3 regions of the Longimonas haloalkaliphila genome follow, and region 1 is predicted to be linked to each of the others. Evidence: riboswitches for the same ligand, from Rfam matches in the RefSeq annotation. Region 1 holds a riboswitch; each other region holds the start of a gene.

Region 1 (5,553 bases):
CAGCCCAGCATACCAATGCCAATGGCCCGGTGGCGCTCGGCAAACCGCACGGCGCGCTCCATGTGCTTAATACCGGAAGCGCGGTCGATAAACTCCTGCATCACCGCATCCAGAAAGAAGGTGAGCGTCTCCACCGCATCGGTCTCCTTCCACTCATCGTAGTGCAGCACATTCATCGACGAAAGGCAGCAGACGAAGCTCTCCTTGGCGTTGGAGGGCAACGCGATCTCGCTGCAGAGGTTACTCGCCTTTATCTCATAGCCCTTGTCTTTGTAGACCTGCGGCTTGCCGTTATTTACATTGTCCCGAAACAGGATGTACGGAATGCCCAGGTTCATGCGGGCCTCGATGACCTTGGCCCAGAGCGCGCGTTTCTCGGCATCGCCGTCGATCATCTGCTGCATCCAGTCGTCGCCCACGACCACGCCGTAGTACATGGTCTGGATGGTGTCGCCCTCGGTCTGGATGTTGAGCCACTCTTCAACGTCGGGGTGCTCAATATCGACATAGCCCGCAAAGTGGCCTCGGCGCGTTTCGCCCTGGCTTACCACGTTGATGATCTTGTCGAAGAGCTGTGCAAACGGATACGTACCGTTTGAGGTACCGTTGTTAGTGATTTCAGAGCCACGCGGGCGTACGTCGCCGAAGTAGCCGCTGGTACCACCCCCTACCTTGGTCATCATGCCAACCTCGGCATGCGTGTCAAGAATGGCTTCCATCGAGTCGCCGATGTAGGAGCCGAAGCAGCTGATAGGAAGGCCGCGGTCGAGCCCGAAATTGGCCCACACCGGTGACGCAAGCGAGTAGTACCCGCGGCTCATGTAATCAAAGAAGCGATCGCCAAACCCGTCAATACCAAGGATCTCCTCGGCCCGGTCGGCAATGTCGCGGACGCGCTCTTCAGGACTGGTGCCTTCAAGCAAGTACCCGCGCCGCAAGAACGTGCGCGAGTGATCGTTTAACCAGTCGAAGGAAGCGCGCTTGCGACGAACTTTTGTAGTTGGCATAGGCGGTTGTGATTTATCGGAATGGACAGATGGAAGATACGTAGAGGGATACGCGGCCATTGTGCTTGCTCAGAGCACATCATGCGCATCCTTCTGCCCCTACACGCTGAGGCAATGAAGCCGTAGGGGAGCGGTTCTGGGATGGGCCGCGTCCTAAAACAGATCGTCGCCGCTGACGCTCTGGGTCATTTTGGAATAGGTGGTACCGCGCTTCGAGAAGAAGTCGTTGCCTTTTGTGAGCAAGATTTCTTCGTAGAACCAGCGGGTTTCGGCGAGCAGGTCGCTGTCAACTTCAAACAGCGGGTCGACATCGACATGGTCGAGCGAGGCGTTGAACTTGTCGCGCAGAAAAGCATCGACCACGTTGCGCGGAAGGAAGTCAAGCTCACCCTCTTCAAAAATCCAGTCGAGCACCTTTTGCTCGGCCTGATAGGCGCGGCGGCAGGCCTCGGTGACCTGCGCGTCGAACTCGTTACCAAACCAGGTCGGATACTCTTCACGCATCACGTTGATAAGCTCTACGCCGAAAAGCCCGTGGATCTGCTCCTCTTTCGAGGTAGCTTCGACCGCATTGGCGACGCCTTTGAAGCGTTTCTCGTACTTGTCGAACGAGAGCATGATGAGGAACTGGCTGAACAGGCTCACATGCTCGATAAAGATGCTGAAGAGCAAGATAGAGAGCGCAAAATCGCGCTTGTCGGCGCTGTCGGCCGCCTCCAAGGTATCTTCGAGGTACGCGATGCGGTCGCGAAGGGCCGGAATGGTTTCGACGTCTTCGAAAGCCTCGTTCAGGCCAAGCAGCTCCAGCAGGTGTGAATACGCGTCGAGGTGGCGCACCTCCGACTCAGCGAACGTCATGCCTACCGCTCCCACCTCGGGCACCGGAAGACGCTTGTAGATATCGGCCCAGAAGGTTTTGACAGATACCTCAATCTGCGCGATGGCGAGCATGGTTTTGGTGATAACACTACGCTCCACATCGGTGCAGTTAACGTGGAAGTCTTGAATGTCACCCTCAAAGTTAAATTCGTCGTGCACCCAGTACGACTGACGAATGGCCGTTTTAAACTTGAGCAGGTGCGGGTACTGGTAGGGCTTGAGGTTGACGCGCTTCTGGAAAAGGGGCATATAGGCTCGGGGCAGGCAAGCTTATGAAAGGAACCGTTCAAGCAAGACCCTGCGCGCCAAAGCGTTGCGTAGGCAGCTACGCCCCCCGTGTGTCGCGCAGGCGATCCGCTTTGAGCAGGGTCAATCGGGGCTGAAGCAGTCTGAACTGGAAACCTGACTGACGGAGCGGTTTGCGCGGCATGTAGGATGGTTAGCGTGACCACGAACCCCAGGACGCGTGGGGAGTCGGGTGTTTTGCAGCGTTGGATAACGGCACTACGTGTAAACAGCCGACGTGTTGTTTGGTCGCTCGTGCACGCGGGCATTCGGACTGTAACCGCTGCGCGACAGTGCCGGAGTTGCACCGGCTTCCCCCGTAGGTGCTTTTGCCGAGCATGCAGCGTATCGGCAAATTCCTTCCGCGCCACGACAGCGCGGCCGTGCAGAGCACATATGTGTTTGAGCGTGGCATACTATGTACGAGATGCGCGGGAGAGTGTCAAGCAACAATCTCGTAGGAACGACGCCGGAAGCGCTCCCAATTCAGCCCCACCTACGGCAGGGGCCGTGTAAGCCTACCCGCCCCTCTTTTCTCTTTCAAGCTTGTCACGTTTGCACGAGAATGCACCGGGTACGGGCCGCATGCCGCGCCGTTTGCACGCGTCTCGGTGGACAGGCCGCTACGGGATGAGCTGTATCTGTTCGCTGATGCGGTTTGGCTCAATCTCATCGGGGTCTTGTGGACGGGCCTGCACGTAGTAGGCTTCTTCGAGGTAGGGCTCCACAAAAAGATCGAAGTGCACCGGATCAAAGGGATGCGCGCGCTGCCCGCCGGGATAGACGACATGTGCCTCCGGGCGATCGCCCGAAAAGTCGACGACAGCCCGCTGGCTCGCGGTGTGCGACACGCGCAGTCCGGGCGCCTGCAACAGCGTCGACGCAAAGCCCGGGAACGGATGTGGCCCGCGTCCGAGCGAGGCAAACGGCCCTGCTGGCAAGAGATGGGCAATCTCAAGCTGATGATGGTCGCCCCATCGCCACGCCTCGGGGTCCCACGTGTATCGCGCAGCCAGCGTATCGGCAGTCGCATCGAGGGCCAGGCCCATCAGCTCCAGACCGGTTTCGGTGGTATCGGTGTCAACACGGTTGAACCATGGCGCTTCCGGATCGTGCTCAAGCAGGTCGAGGAGCACTGCGTCTTGCGGACGCCGCGCTTCGCTGAAGACGGGCTCGTCCCACATCATGTCGCGCAGCACCCGTAGGAACGTATGCATCACAAGCGGCTCGTGGCGGTCGGTCGTGGCGTGGCCTTCCCACCTAAGCAGCCAACGGCGCACTGCGGTGCCTCGCTTGGTGAGCCGAGCGGGTTCCACCGCCTCGATAAACGGCGCAAAGGCCTCACGCTCTTGCACGTAGACATCCACCTGGTACGCCTTCATGTCGTTCAGACTGTGTTGCTCGCGTGCATCGAGCAGCGTCTTCAGACGCATAGAGCGGTAGCCGTCGCGCCAGTCGTGTCCTGCGTAGTGCGGGTACGACGGGCCAACCGGCACCTGATTAGCGGATCCCAGTACCCCCCGCTCTGGATTGTGCACATGCGGCATCTCATCGTGCGGCACCCACCCGGTCCACGCGTGGGCATCGGTGCTTCCGTCCAGGATGCTCTTACCGGTGCCGGAGGCTCGCATGGGGAGTGCACCGGACATCCGCATCCCGATATTTCCCTCCGTATCTGCCATCGCAATGTTCTGCATGGGCGCATGCCAGTCCGCAAGCGCGCTGTCGAGCACAGCCACTGACGTGGCGCGGTTCATCTGCCAGAGCGCATGCAGCGTCCGATTGGGATGATGCGCCACCCACTGCAGCGCAACTGCCTGCGTATCGGCCACCGACTGCGGCGTGTCCGGCAGCAGCGGTCCCCACCGGCTGATGCGTAGCGTATCCAGCACAGGCGTGGTGCCCTGCATGTAGAGGGTATCGACCTGCAGCTCAAGGTCGTGCCACGTCCCATCGTAGCGGTACTGCGTGCGGTCGTCGTTCACCGTAAGCGCGTAGTGATCGACGACGTCGGCCCCTGCGTTCGTGAGCGCCCAGCCCACATGATCGTTTACGCCCTGCACGATGACCGGCGCCCCCGGTATCGTAAGTCCCGACACGTCTGTCGTGGGCGTATGCAGATGCACCTCGTACCAGATCGACGGCACCGACACGCCCAGGTGCATGTCATTCGCCAGCAGCGCCCCGCCTGTGCTGCTACGCGCAGGCGCCACGGCCCAATTGTTCGACCCCTTCCCGAAGCGATAGCCTTCCAGCGCCGTGTCTTGCAATTGGTGATGCGCGGCGTAATGGGCCTCCAGAATAGCCTGCACCGGACCCGGTGGCGCTACGCTCGCCGGTTGTAAGGGTTCGTGTTGCAAGGTTTCATGATGCGAGGCCTCGGCAGCGCCCTCCGGAAACATGGATGCGTACAGTCTGGATGGGTGGTCAGGGTAGAGCGTCGCGTAGTCTTCCGGGGAAAGCGCTTGCTGCAGCGCATGATAGACCGGTGCGTCGCTGCGGTACGTGAGGTCGTAGGTCATGAACTGAAGCAGGCGCGGACCGTCAATTGGAGCTCGCAGCGCGGGCTCGGCGTTGAGCAGGCGGTACTCCAGCGGCCACTCGCGCGCAGGCAGTGCCTCGATGTAAGCATTAGCTCCTTCTGTGTACCAGCGCAGCGCATCCCACTCGGTGCCCCCCTCCTCTTCGATCCGCCTGATGTTGGCCTGTGCCCCCCACTCCATCCCGGTAGCTCGCAGAAATCGGTCGCTGTTAGCCATCGACGGGCCAAGCAGTTCGGAAAGGCGCCCCTGCGCCACACGCGAGGTGAAGTCCATCTGGAAGAGGCGATCACGCGCAACGACATACCCCATTGCGATGGTGGCATCGCGGTCGCTCTGCGCGTAGAGATGCGGCACACCGCGTTCGTCGCGCACCATCGTAACGGGCTCGTTGAGCGCATCGAGCTGCAGCGTCTGCGACGTAGCATTCAGTTCAGCCGTTCGGGCCGCATGCCAGAGCCCGTCAGCCGGATCCACGAAACGCTCCAGCGGTGGCAGTCCGCCCCAGCTAAACGTGAGCGCGATGTATAGTCCGGCAAGAGCGGCGAGGGCGCCGCCAGCTCGCAGCGCAGTACGAATCGATCGGCTCATGAAAGCGAGGGGGTCTCCGGGGGCGTCGTTGAAGATACCGAGGCCCCGTTTTGCGGGATCACCTCCGTGTCCTCGTCCTCGTGGGCGCGCACGCGCTGCATCAGATTATCGGTGGCGTTGGCGTAGTCGCGTGCGCCACGCGAGTGGGGATCGGTGTCGAAGACCGTTTCGCCGTCGTCGTACGCCTCGGTGAGTGAGGTGCTTGTTCGTATAACCGTGTCGAGTACCCGGCGAGCATACTTCTTGCGCAT
Region 2 (5,553 bases), 670 kb from region 1:
GGCGGTTGAGGTTCACGTAAATACCGACGCCGGTTTCACACAGCATGCGCGTGTCGTGGAGGCGGGGCTGGTAGGCTCACCCGTTATCGACGGAGTCGAGGTCAAGGTGGCCCATCTGTTTTCTTCTACCACATAAGGTTTCAGACGTATGACCAATCCTTTTCCTGCCATTGCGCGTCGCTTTGCTGACTGTCCCAACGAGCTGCGCCCCGACGGCATTACCCACGCCATCGGTCAGACGATTCCGTTTGTGGATACCGCCGGGGTGCACATCCGCACGTACACGCCCGAAACGGTGACGGTCGCGCTGAGCCCGGAGCGTGCCGTATCCAACCACATCGGCACGATGCACGCGGCGGCGCTGGCGCTGCTGGCAGAGACGGCTTCCGGACTCGTCACGGCTCTGAACATCCCCGATGAGAGCGTACCCGTCATTCGCACACTCGACGTGTCGTTTCAGCGTCCGGCTCCCGAACGGATTACGGCCACCGCCTCGCTCGATGCCGACATGCGCAACCGTCTCGGTGCTCGCCCCATTGGTCGCGTGGATGTGCCGGTGACGCTCATGATGGGAGACGAAGCGGTCGTCGAAGCTACTGCCGAGTGGGCCTGGCTGCCCGCCTCGCGGCTTAACCTGCCAGATTGACTCCTGCCCCCCCGGCAGGCATGCCCAATGCCGTCGTCGTTCCCAGCATCGTCTCGGCTTGACACTTACCCAGAATCCGCCGTATCATTTGGAATACATACCCATCAAGGCTGTGCTGTCGTGGCACGGCGGCTGAATGACCTGGGGCATCACGCCCCGTCATGCAGCGTCTCGGGGGAAGTCCGGTGAAAATCCGGCGCTGTCGCGCAACGGTGAAAGTCCGAATGCCTGCTTGATGCAATAGAATGGCGACTGGCTGTGCTTTGTAGTGCCTTTTGTAGTGGTGCCTTCTGTACACGCCATGCGCCGCGCCCACGCGTTCTGGGATCCATGGTCCGCAGTGCATTACGGTTGAAGCAAGCCCGTACGGGTCTGAAGATCACGTACCTGCTTTGCCCTACGCCGTTTTTGTGTATCCGATACCTTGTGCGCGCTCCAGGCGTTCAAGGTTTTCCTATTTACGGATACGCTACTATGTCTAACACAGATGCCCCCTCCCTTTCGCCCGATACCACCACCCGTATGGTACGGGCTGTCTTTCCGGGCGACACCAATCACTATCACACCCTCTTCGGCGGCTCGGCGATGGCCTGGATGGACCAGGCGGCATTCATCTGCGCCACCCGCTGGTGCCGCTCTAAAGTGGTGACCGTCCATACCGGCGAAATCAGCTTCCAGGAGCCCGTCCCTGAAGGCACTATCGTGGAACTCGTGGCTCGCGTTGTGAAGACCGGAACGTCGTCGATGCATGTGCGCACCGACATGTTCATCGAGCCCATGGATCAGTACGAACGCATTCTCGCATGCACGGGTACGTTCACGCTCGTTGCCCTCGGAGCTGATGACAGCCCCGTTCCCGTGCCTTCGCTTCAGGATGTACCGCAGAATGCACCGGTTGTATCCGACACAGGGCAAGACGCATCGCCGGACGCATAGCGGCATTGGGAAGTGCTTTCCCCCACGCCCCCCGTGTACACCTGTGCACTGCGTGCGTGCTGCCGACCCATGCAGCGCGCAATCTGTCTTTCTTTACTTTCTTTAAATGCAAAGCCCTATCTCTTTTATGATCACCTCAACCAACCTTGGATTTCCGCGCATTGGCGCGCAACGTGAACTCAAAAGAGCAGTCGAAGCATATTGGGCGGGCGACGCGTCGCGCAGCAGACTAATCGATATCGCTCGTTCGCTACGCCTTCGGCACTGGCGCCTTCAGAAGGATGCAGGACTCGACCACATTCCCTCCAACGATTTTTCGTTCTACGATCAGGTACTCGATACCATCGCGATGGTGGGAGCCGTACCGCCCCGCTTTGACTGGAACAGCGACCAGGTTGACCTCGATACGTATTTTGCAATGGCTCGTGGCGTACAGGAAAAAGAGGTAGATGCAAGCGACGGCGATTATGCCCGCACAGCGGCGATGGAGATGACCAAGTGGTATGACACCAACTATCATTATATCGTACCCGAATGGCATCCCGGTCAGTCCTTCTCGCTTTCATCCACCGGGGCCATCGACGCGTATAACGAAGCAAAGGACGCCGGCATAGAGACCCGTCCGGTGCTCCTTGGTCCGGTCTCGTTGCTGCTTCTGGGCAAGGCGCAGTCTGCCGAAGTGCAGCCGCTCGACCTGCTAGATAACCTGCTCCCTGTATACGCTGAGGTTCTGAATCGCCTCGAAGAGGCTGGCGCACAGGCGGTACAGATCGACGAACCCCACCTGGTGATGGACCTCTCCGACGCTGCCCACGATGCCTTTCGGCAGGCATATGCCGTCCTCGCCGAAGCGACCGATCTGAACCTTTTACTGACGACCTACTTCGGTCATCTGGGCGACAACATGGAGGCGGTGTTCGACCTTCCGGTGCAGGCCGTGCACCTGGACCTGGTGCGCGCACCTGAGCAGCTATCGGCGGCCCTGCAGCAGATTCCCGATACCATGGCCCTTTCGCTTGGGCTTATCGACGGGCGTAACGTGTGGCGCGCTGATCTCAACGCTGCGCATGACACCGTTCAGCAAGCCGTCAATACGCTCGGAGCCGACCGCGTCTTGGTTGGTCCGTCGTGTTCGCTCTTGCATGTGCCTGTCGACCTCAACACGGAGACGACGCTCGACGACGAGGTGCAGCAGTGGCTCGCTTTTGCCACGCAGAAGCTCGATGAGATTGTGGCGCTCGCGAATCGGGACAGCCAGAGCGCGCCTGCGGCCGGGCGTCTCTTTGCGGCCAGCCGCGAGGCCCATACGCACCGATCTCGCTCCGACCGCATCCATAATGCTGATGTGCAGCGCCGGGTTGCCTCCATTACACCCGACATGACCCGCCGCGACCAGCCGTACGCTGCGCGGCGCCCTCTTCAACAGCAGCGCATGGACCTCCCGCTCCTCCCAACTACAACCATCGGCTCGTTTCCGCAGACGGACGAGGTACGAAAGAAACGCGCAGCACACAAGCGCGGCGACCTTTCCAATGCAGACTACGAGGCTTTTATAGAGGATACGATTGCCGATACCCTTGCCGAGCAGGAGGCTATTGGGTTAGACGTGCTGGTGCACGGGGAGCCGGAGCGCAGCGACATGGTCGAGTACTTTGGGCAGCAGATGACCGGGATTCTGTTCACCGAGAACGGATGGGTGCAGAGCTATGGCACCCGCTGCGTACGTCCGCCGATCATCTATGGCGATGTGGCGCGCCCCGAGCCGATGACCGTACGCTGGCTTGCTTACGCTCAGTCGTGTACGGAGAAGCCCGTGAAAGGCATGCTAACCGGCCCGGTTACCATTCTGCAGTGGTCGTTTGTGCGCGACGATCAGCCCCGCGCTCAAACCTGTCGCCAGATCGCGCTGGCTATTCGCGACGAGGCGACTGATCTGGAAGCAGCGGGTATTCAAGCCATCCAGATCGACGAGCCCGCATTTCGGGAGGGAATGCCGCTGCGCAGTGCCGATGCGGATGCGTACCTGCAGTGGGCTGTCGAATGCTTCCGGCTCGCCTCCTCGGGGGTCAACGACGCTACGCAGATCCATACTCACATGTGCTACTCGGCCTTCAACGACATCATCGCTTCCATTTCCGCGATGGATGCCGACGTCATCTCGATCGAAGCTTCTCGCTCAAAGATGGAGTTGCTGTATGCCTTCGACACCTTCGACTATCCAAACGAGATTGGGCCCGGTGTCTACGACATCCACTCCCCGCGCGTCCCCTCAGCCAGTGAGATCGAATCGCTCATCGGTAAGGCGCTTGACGTGCTCAACGCCGAGCAGCTCTGGGTAAACCCCGACTGTGGACTCAAAACGCGCCGCTGGGTCGAGGTGAAGCCGGCACTCAAAAACATGGTGCAGGCCGCCCGTGCCCTGCGCGAGTCCGCTGCAGCATAACGTCGAGGCCGGTACGCGTTCGGAAATGTGTTATAGCAGCGCGTTGAACTGTTCGGGGATGCGCCTGGATATGCAAAGAGAGGCGTCTGTCCGTTTGAAAGGCAGGCGCCTCTTTTAGCGTTTAGCTCCAACAGGAGTTGAGCGCCCGCATCCCACCATATCTTTTAGAGGTGCATACCTTATCGCGAGGCAACGTCATCATCAGAAGGCTGCCCGTCGAAGACATCTTCGCTCTCGTCGTAAGAGTCGGGGTCCATGGCCACCATCATCTCACGAAAGCGCTCCATCTGTGAGAATGAAAGGTTGATGCTTGTGCCCCCGACCTGGATGCTCATGCTTCGGCTCTGCAAAAGGAGGCGGAACTCGTCGATGGGGATCGTGAGCCGCATAAACTCACCGATTCCGATAAGCTCCGGGTCTTCTCGGGTCGACACGTTTCTCCACGTCCGGCTCCAGTTGTCGGCAATAATGGTCACATTGTCATAGTCGAGCCAGCTCACATTGCGCGTTCCGCTGGAGAGGAGAATGCGGACGCTCGCAGGCGTGCACGCCTGCCCCTGACAGTCGGCCTGCGACTTAACGTAGATGATCTGTTGTCCTGAAGAGCCCAGCCCGCTTCCGCCCCGCACAATCCGAATGGGATTCGTTTCGTACACAACGCGGTCGGTCTCCGCGTCGTACGTCGTTGACACGCTCTCCGTTGAAGCGCATCCGGCTACGCTGCCGGCCAGCACGATGAGACACGCTGCGCTACTTATCAGCGCTACGACCCGAGTGGACATGCGCAAGGGATACAAGTAGGTCATGATTAGAAGGACGTGTTGTTGCTGGGTATAATAAAGTCTTGATAGCCTATCTTACAGTGTAACCATGCACGCACCGGAACGCAACCGGCTTAAAAGCAATCTGCGGGGAGAGGTGTGCAGCCGTTTCACGGACAGGTTCACGGTGATGATTGAAGGAGGTTTGTCATGTATCTCTGTGCAATCCTCCAACTTTGAAGGGAGGCGCTCGTTGAGGGCATCGTGTGTACGTACCCTCAACAGATTAATTAAGACAACCGTTTGCCTATGATTATCTATGAAGTGAACCTCACCGTCGATGCTGATATCGCGACCGAATACAGCACGTGGCTGCGCGAGCATGTGCGCGACCTGTTAAAGCTCGATGGGTTTGAGGGCGCCACCTGGTACACTCGCACCGAGGCGGGCGATGCGGTACCTGACGACGAAGCCCCCGAGGGCCCTCGCTACTGGACCCTCCACTACTTCGTTCGCGATGCCGAGGCACTGAATACCTATCTCGAAGAGCACGCGGAACGCTTTCGTCAGGATGGGCTCGACCGCTACGAGGGGCGCTTCAGCGTAGACCGGCGCATTCTGAAGCGCGCTCGCACCTTCAGTGCCCCATCGAACGGGTAGTCCTCAGCACGCCCTAAGCTACGAGACCGTGTGCTGGCCCCCCTTCAGACAGACTCATAGATCTTGGGCGGATAGATCCTGGACGGATGCCGCATGACGCTGCTGCG
Region 3 (5,553 bases), 1.2 Mb from region 1:
GCCGAATACATGAATACCTCGGCGGCGAATGCCTTCCTGAAGGTGCTCGAAGAACCGCCCTCGCAAACGGTGTTCATCCTGACAAGCAGCCGCGTTGATCAGATGCTGCCCACTATTGTGTCGCGCTGCCAGAAAGTGCGTTTCGACCCGCTTTCTCCAAGTGCAATTGCCGGAGCGCTTCAGGAACGCGAAGCCCTTCCATCTGGCGAGGCCTCTATGCTCGCTCGCATGGCCGATGGGTCGTATAGCCACGCCCTGCAGCTTAACGAGAGTACCCACCTGCGCGAGAGCCGCACGCTGGTACTCAACTTTCTGCGCGCGGCGTACACGCGCAAAACGGATGCCCTGAACGAACGGATCGACGCAATCGATCGGCTCGGACGCGAGCGGGTGAAGGGGGTGCTGCGCCTCATGATCCGGTGGGTGCGCGACCTTATGCTCTACCAGACACTGGGTGACGAGGCGCCGCTTGTGAACGTAGATCAGGCTGAAGCCGTGGCGAACTTCTGCCAGCATCTGCCCGATGCCGATCTGGAGGCGATGGTCTCGCGCGTGGAAGAGGCGCTGCATTTGGTCGGACGCAATGTGCGCACGCGGCTTGTGCTGATGAACCTGGCGCTTCAACTGGGTGCTGCTATGAAAGGCGGCACGAGCATCCCCGTCTACCAACCGCTTCCTGAACAGGCGCTTACATCTGCACTCTATGAGGCAGGGTAGCACATGCAGGGTACCTCATGCAGATTATGCCTTGCAAAACACAGCACAAAGCCATACTGAAGCTTTCCGTCTGCCGTAGGCGTCCGCTGTTGTATCGTTCGTATTGTGTGAAGTGGTGGACACTCTGTAGGAGGCGCGTGTATGTTATAGGTGCTTATATATCGCATCTGTAACAATGCGGTAGATGGCCCCGCTACAGGTTCGCTGTTTTCGAATGGCGATGAAAAGGGAATCTCGTGCCAGCGCGAGCATATGCCAGAACGTGCTATGTGCCCGTACTGAAACCGAGAGCTGTACCCGCAACTGTGATCCGGTGCTCCGCCTCTCGCCGTCTGCGCTCACTGTTCCATAGAATGGGAAGAGCCAGCCGCACCAGCGAGGTGTAGACACGACCTGTGAAGGCGCAAGCCTCGTACGGTCCGCCGGCAAGCCAGGAGACCTGCCTGTGGCGTGCATTCGTCACCTTCCTCCGGGAATAGAGGGAGCGGCGTTGGCCCACCTGTTTGACGTCTGGCGCTGTGAACCGCCGGGGTCTTCTTGCTGGTAGCGCATACCGTACCCACAGCCAACGGGTATGTGTAGCGCCTGCAGCATCTTCTGGGGCGACGACCCTCCCACATCAATGAGGCATGGTCGTTTCGTTCCGTCGTTTCTTTCTGTGGAGTGCCTTCGCGCTGATGACAGCGTCGGGATGCGTTGCCGGTGCCGCATCGGCCTCCGACCTTCCCCTCGCGCCGCGCGATACCGTCGACTGGGCGATCAACCTGCCCGAGCTGACGGTCACTGCCACACGTATCCCTACGACGGTGCACAACGCGCCGGCTTCCATCGCGCGCATTGACTCGACAGCGCTTGTGGCATCTGGCAGCGCAACGGTGGCTGATGTGCTGGAGCGCCGCTCATCCGTTCATATTCGCCGCGCCAGTGCTTACGGACTCGCCAGCGCGTCGTCGCGGGGAAGCGGTGCTTCGCAGACGCTCGTACTGCTCGACGGGCACCGCATCGCCAATCCGCAGCTCGGGCAGACAGATCTTTCGCTTATCCCTTCTGTGCTTCTGCAGTCGGTCGAGGTGATGCAGGGGCCCGCGGCGCCGCTCTACGGCAGCGACGGGATGGGCGGGGCGGTGCACTTGCGTACCCGGGCCCCCGCTAAGCCCGCGCTTGCCCTTACGACACGGGCTGGTGCCTTCGGGCAGCATGGCGGGGATCTGCTCGTCGGCGACCGTGCAGGCGACTGGAGTTGGGTGGCAGCAGCGCGCTACGAGCGCCTGCAAGGCGACTTTCCGTACGAAGATCGGGCACGCTTCCCAGCAGAAACAGTGCGCCGCGACAACGCCGACCGCACGCAGTACAGTGCTTTCGTGTCTACGCATACCGCCGCCACCGACCGTTCGCGCGTCGCGGCCCTGGTTACGGCTACGAACCGGGGACTCCCCGGAACGAGTAGCCTGGCGGCCAACACCGAACGGCAGCGCGACCGCAGCGCTCGCATGTGGGCACATCACCGGTGGCGCCTGGCTTCAGGCACGCTCACCACCCGTGGGTTTGCTCAGTACGATGCGATCCGCTACCGAAATCCGGAACAGAATATCGACGACACCGGACACACCTACGTGGCCAGCACCGAAGCCGAGTGGGAAGGCGGCGTAGCAGAGACGTGGAGGCTCAACACAGGCCTGTCGGCGCAGTCCAGCTGGGCGCGCCATCCCAGCCTGCGAAGTCAGGCTACACAGCAGCATGCCGGACTCGCCGTCAGCGCCGTCCGCACCGGCGACCGGGTGCGATGGTATCCGGCTGTACGCGTAGACGCATACCGCGTGCCCGAAGGCACGAACCGCGTCGCCACGGCTCCGCGCCTTGGCATCAACCTTACGCCGCTACCAGCGTATGACGGATTGCGCCTCAAGGCACATGTTGGGCGTGCCTTTCGGATGCCGACGCTCAACGATCGTTACTGGCAGCCCGGCGGCGTACCCGACCTGCGCCCCGAGCGCGGCTGGAGCGCCGACGCAGGCGTTCGATGGCAGCGGGCGTCCAGCCACACATCGCTTACGATCTTTGAGCAGCGCCATACCGATCGCATCGTCTGGACGCCCACCACGCAGGGCTTCTGGGCCCCGCAGAACGTGCAGCGCGTACGGACACGAGGCGTAGAGGCTGATGCAGCCACTACGATCCGCACGCTTCCGTATGTTGACATTACAACCGGGTTCAGCGCCGCATTTACCGATGCGCGCGACCGCTCGAATCCCGAATCGTCTTCATACAACCAGCCGCTACGCTACACCCCTCGAACGACCTTTACGCCCTACGTTACGGCGTCTGTAGGAGCGCTGGCGCTCGATGTGAACGTGCGTCGCATCGGGCGTCGCTACACGACCAGCGACGGCTCACGATCGCGTGCCCCGTACCTGACAGCCGACACGCAGCTTCGGGTGGAGCAGCAGTGGAACGATCTGTCTGTGCAGCTGCGCCTTCAGATTGAGAATCTGCTCAACACCGACTACACCCTGCTCAACGACCAACCGGTTCCGCCGCGACATGGCACCGTATCGCTCCGTGTGCAGCTATAAGAGAACCCTTTTGCAGAACAGAACACTTTTCTACCAAAACGGCGCATCCATCTTACATGTTTACATGGATGCTGCATTGATTCATGCCTTCTGTAACTCCTTTACGTCCTTATGATCAATCGTACAGCTTCATTACCCCTTGCTGCGCTGCTCCTGGCAGGGCTCCTATTTATCGCTGGATGCGACCTGACACCGCTTGACAGCGACACGATCAACGTTCAGACGTCTGATGTCGTCGTTGCCAACGCCGGCGCCTTTGGCGGGCAGAACAGCAGCTTCACCTTTATCGATCCCAACGTCGAAGAAGGAGGAGCCGTTACGCGCGGCGAAGGGGAATTTGCCTCGTATATTCAGAGTCACATTCTGCTTGATGAGCGGTATCTGGCAGTCTTTGGCGAAACCGCGTCGGTCGGTCTGTTTGACCTCGAAACGCAAGACCAGCTTGGCCTCGTTGAAGGCATTCCTAACCCGCGTTACACCATCTCCGATGGCGCCGTCGCATATGTTACCAGCAAAGACTTCAGCGGCGAAGGCCAGCCGGGGGTCTACGTGGTGGATGTAGCCAACCGGGCCGTTGTCGATACCACGTTGCTTGACAGAAATCCCGAGGGACTCACCGGAACGCAGAACCAGATCTACGTGACAACAGGTGAGCAGGATGGCGAAATTGTGGTCATCAACCGGGCCAACAATGAGATTGTAAACCGCATCGATCCGGAGTGCGACACGCCGCGCCAGGTGTACCGCACCGCCGAGGAAAATTTGGCTGTGGCCTGTACTGGAGCCACCATCTTCGATGAAGACTTTAACGTCGATGAAGACTTTAACGTCGTTGAAGAGACCGACGGAGCCATCCGGATCATTGATCGGGCCAACGGCGATATTCTCGCTCGCGAAGACCTGCCCGGACAGCTGACCTCGGCAAGCGCACAGCAGCGCGTGTTTTTCACTCGCATCCTTAATGAGATGTATGTAGTGCTTAATGGCAACACAGTCGTGCGTTACGACGCGAGCACGGGCAACCGGGAAGACATCGCCATCGACGGCCCTCCCATTGGAGCCATTGCAGTGGATGCCGTAAACGAAGTGCTTTATCTGGGACGCCCCGACGAGGACAATCCGTTTGGAGCAGCCGGCGTCGTTACCGTGAACGAGTTCGGAGGCGCCGAGCTCACGTCGTACGATGCTGGCATTGCACCCGGACACATTGCTCTTCGCATCACCCAAACCGAACAATAGTGAAGCGGCTATGCGGGGCCGGCACCGCAGTTCTGGCATGCACGCGATTGGCACAGCAAGGCATCGCGAACATAGGAGATACGCCCATGACGATAGACCGATGTTACTGCTACAACGTACCGTTTGCACACCTGCGCGACGTAGCGCGCGACACAGGTGCGCAGACGGTAGAGGCGCTGCAGGATGCGGTGTGCTTCGGGCACAACTGCAAGCTCTGCCATCCTTACGTGCGGCGCATGCTGCGAACCGGAACGGTGCAGTTTAATCACATCATTGAAGAGGTCGATGAGCCTGCCTCTGACATGCCCAGCCCCTGAATCTTTTATAGCATGCGTGTCGTGTGAGCGTCCGTACCTGACGTCTTTTAGCTCAAGCGAACTTGCGGCTTTATGGCAACACTGCTCTACATTTTTCCGCATCCTGACGACGAGTGCTTCGGGCCAGCGCCCGCGCTTGCGCAGCAACGCGCCGATGGACACGATGTGCATCTGCTTACCCTGACGCGGGGCGAAGCCACCAAGCAGCGCCACCGCCTCGGGTTCAACAAAGAGAAGATGGGGGCAGTGCGATACGGCGAGATGCAGAACGTGGCGCAGGCTCTCGACCTGACGTCTCTCAAGGTGCTCGACCTGCCCGACGGCGAGCTGGCCGATCTTTCGCCGCTGGCTATTGAAGCGCCTATCGAACGGGAGATTAGCCGTCTGCGTCCCGATATTGTCATCACATACGCCGTACACGGCATAAGCGGCCACCCTGACCATCTTGTTACCCATGCTGCGGTGAAGCGCGTCGTGTGCGCAGGAGACAGAGACAGGTCGACATCGGTTCGCCGCCTGGCCTTCTTCACACTGTTGGAAGAAGACGATGACCGTCCGGCTCATCTGACCGGGTCGCCCGATTCCGCGATCGACTGTGTTATTCCGGTGAACGACGCTGCCATCCAGGTGGCGCAAGAGGCCCTGCACTGCTATGAAACGTACATGCCCGTCATCGAAGAGCACCGCCCGTTACAGAGCGTGCAAGA

Evidence for each region. Region 1 has a riboswitch for cobalamin ahead of ACZ48V_RS09050 (ribonucleotide-diphosphate reductase subunit beta). Riboswitches for the same ligand answer to the same signal wherever they lie in the genome.
Region 2: linked by a shared signal. The riboswitch ahead of ACZ48V_RS06485 (acyl-CoA thioesterase) and the one ahead of ACZ48V_RS09050 (ribonucleotide-diphosphate reductase subunit beta) in region 1 are both predicted to bind cobalamin.
Region 3: linked by a shared signal. The riboswitch ahead of ACZ48V_RS13945 (TonB-dependent receptor plug domain-containing protein) and the one ahead of ACZ48V_RS09050 (ribonucleotide-diphosphate reductase subunit beta) in region 1 are both predicted to bind cobalamin.

What each region holds. Positions count from the first base shown of each region.
Region 1 is NZ_AP043948.1:2,310,112-2,315,664, reverse strand. Features, by position in the region: gene ACZ48V_RS09055 (ribonucleoside-diphosphate reductase subunit alpha) at 1-1,007, opposite strand, end outside; gene ACZ48V_RS09050 (ribonucleotide-diphosphate reductase subunit beta) at 1,161-2,135, opposite strand; adenosylcobalamin-variant (AdoCbl-variant) riboswitch at 2,427-2,506, opposite strand; gene ACZ48V_RS09045 (penicillin acylase family protein) at 2,795-5,302, opposite strand; gene ACZ48V_RS09040 (ParA family protein) at 5,299-5,553, opposite strand, start outside.
Region 2 is NZ_AP043948.1:1,636,205-1,641,757, reverse strand. Features, by position in the region: gene ACZ48V_RS06495 (Uma2 family endonuclease) at 1-136, shown strand, start outside; gene ACZ48V_RS06490 (YiiD C-terminal domain-containing protein) at 149-646, shown strand; adenosylcobalamin-variant (AdoCbl-variant) riboswitch at 805-883, shown strand; gene ACZ48V_RS06485 (acyl-CoA thioesterase) at 1,121-1,582, shown strand; gene metE (5-methyltetrahydropteroyltriglutamate--homocysteine S-methyltransferase) at 1,710-4,025, shown strand; gene ACZ48V_RS06475 (hypothetical protein) at 4,205-4,807, opposite strand; gene ACZ48V_RS06470 (DUF4286 family protein) at 5,096-5,446, shown strand.
Region 3 is NZ_AP043948.1:3,558,422-3,563,974, reverse strand. Features, by position in the region: gene holB (DNA polymerase III subunit delta') at 1-717, shown strand, start outside; cobalamin riboswitch at 898-1,178, shown strand; gene ACZ48V_RS13945 (TonB-dependent receptor plug domain-containing protein) at 1,347-3,290, shown strand; gene ACZ48V_RS13940 (YncE family protein) at 3,402-4,529, shown strand; gene ACZ48V_RS13935 ((2Fe-2S)-binding protein) at 4,616-4,846, shown strand; gene ACZ48V_RS13930 (PIG-L deacetylase family protein) at 4,919-5,553, shown strand, end outside.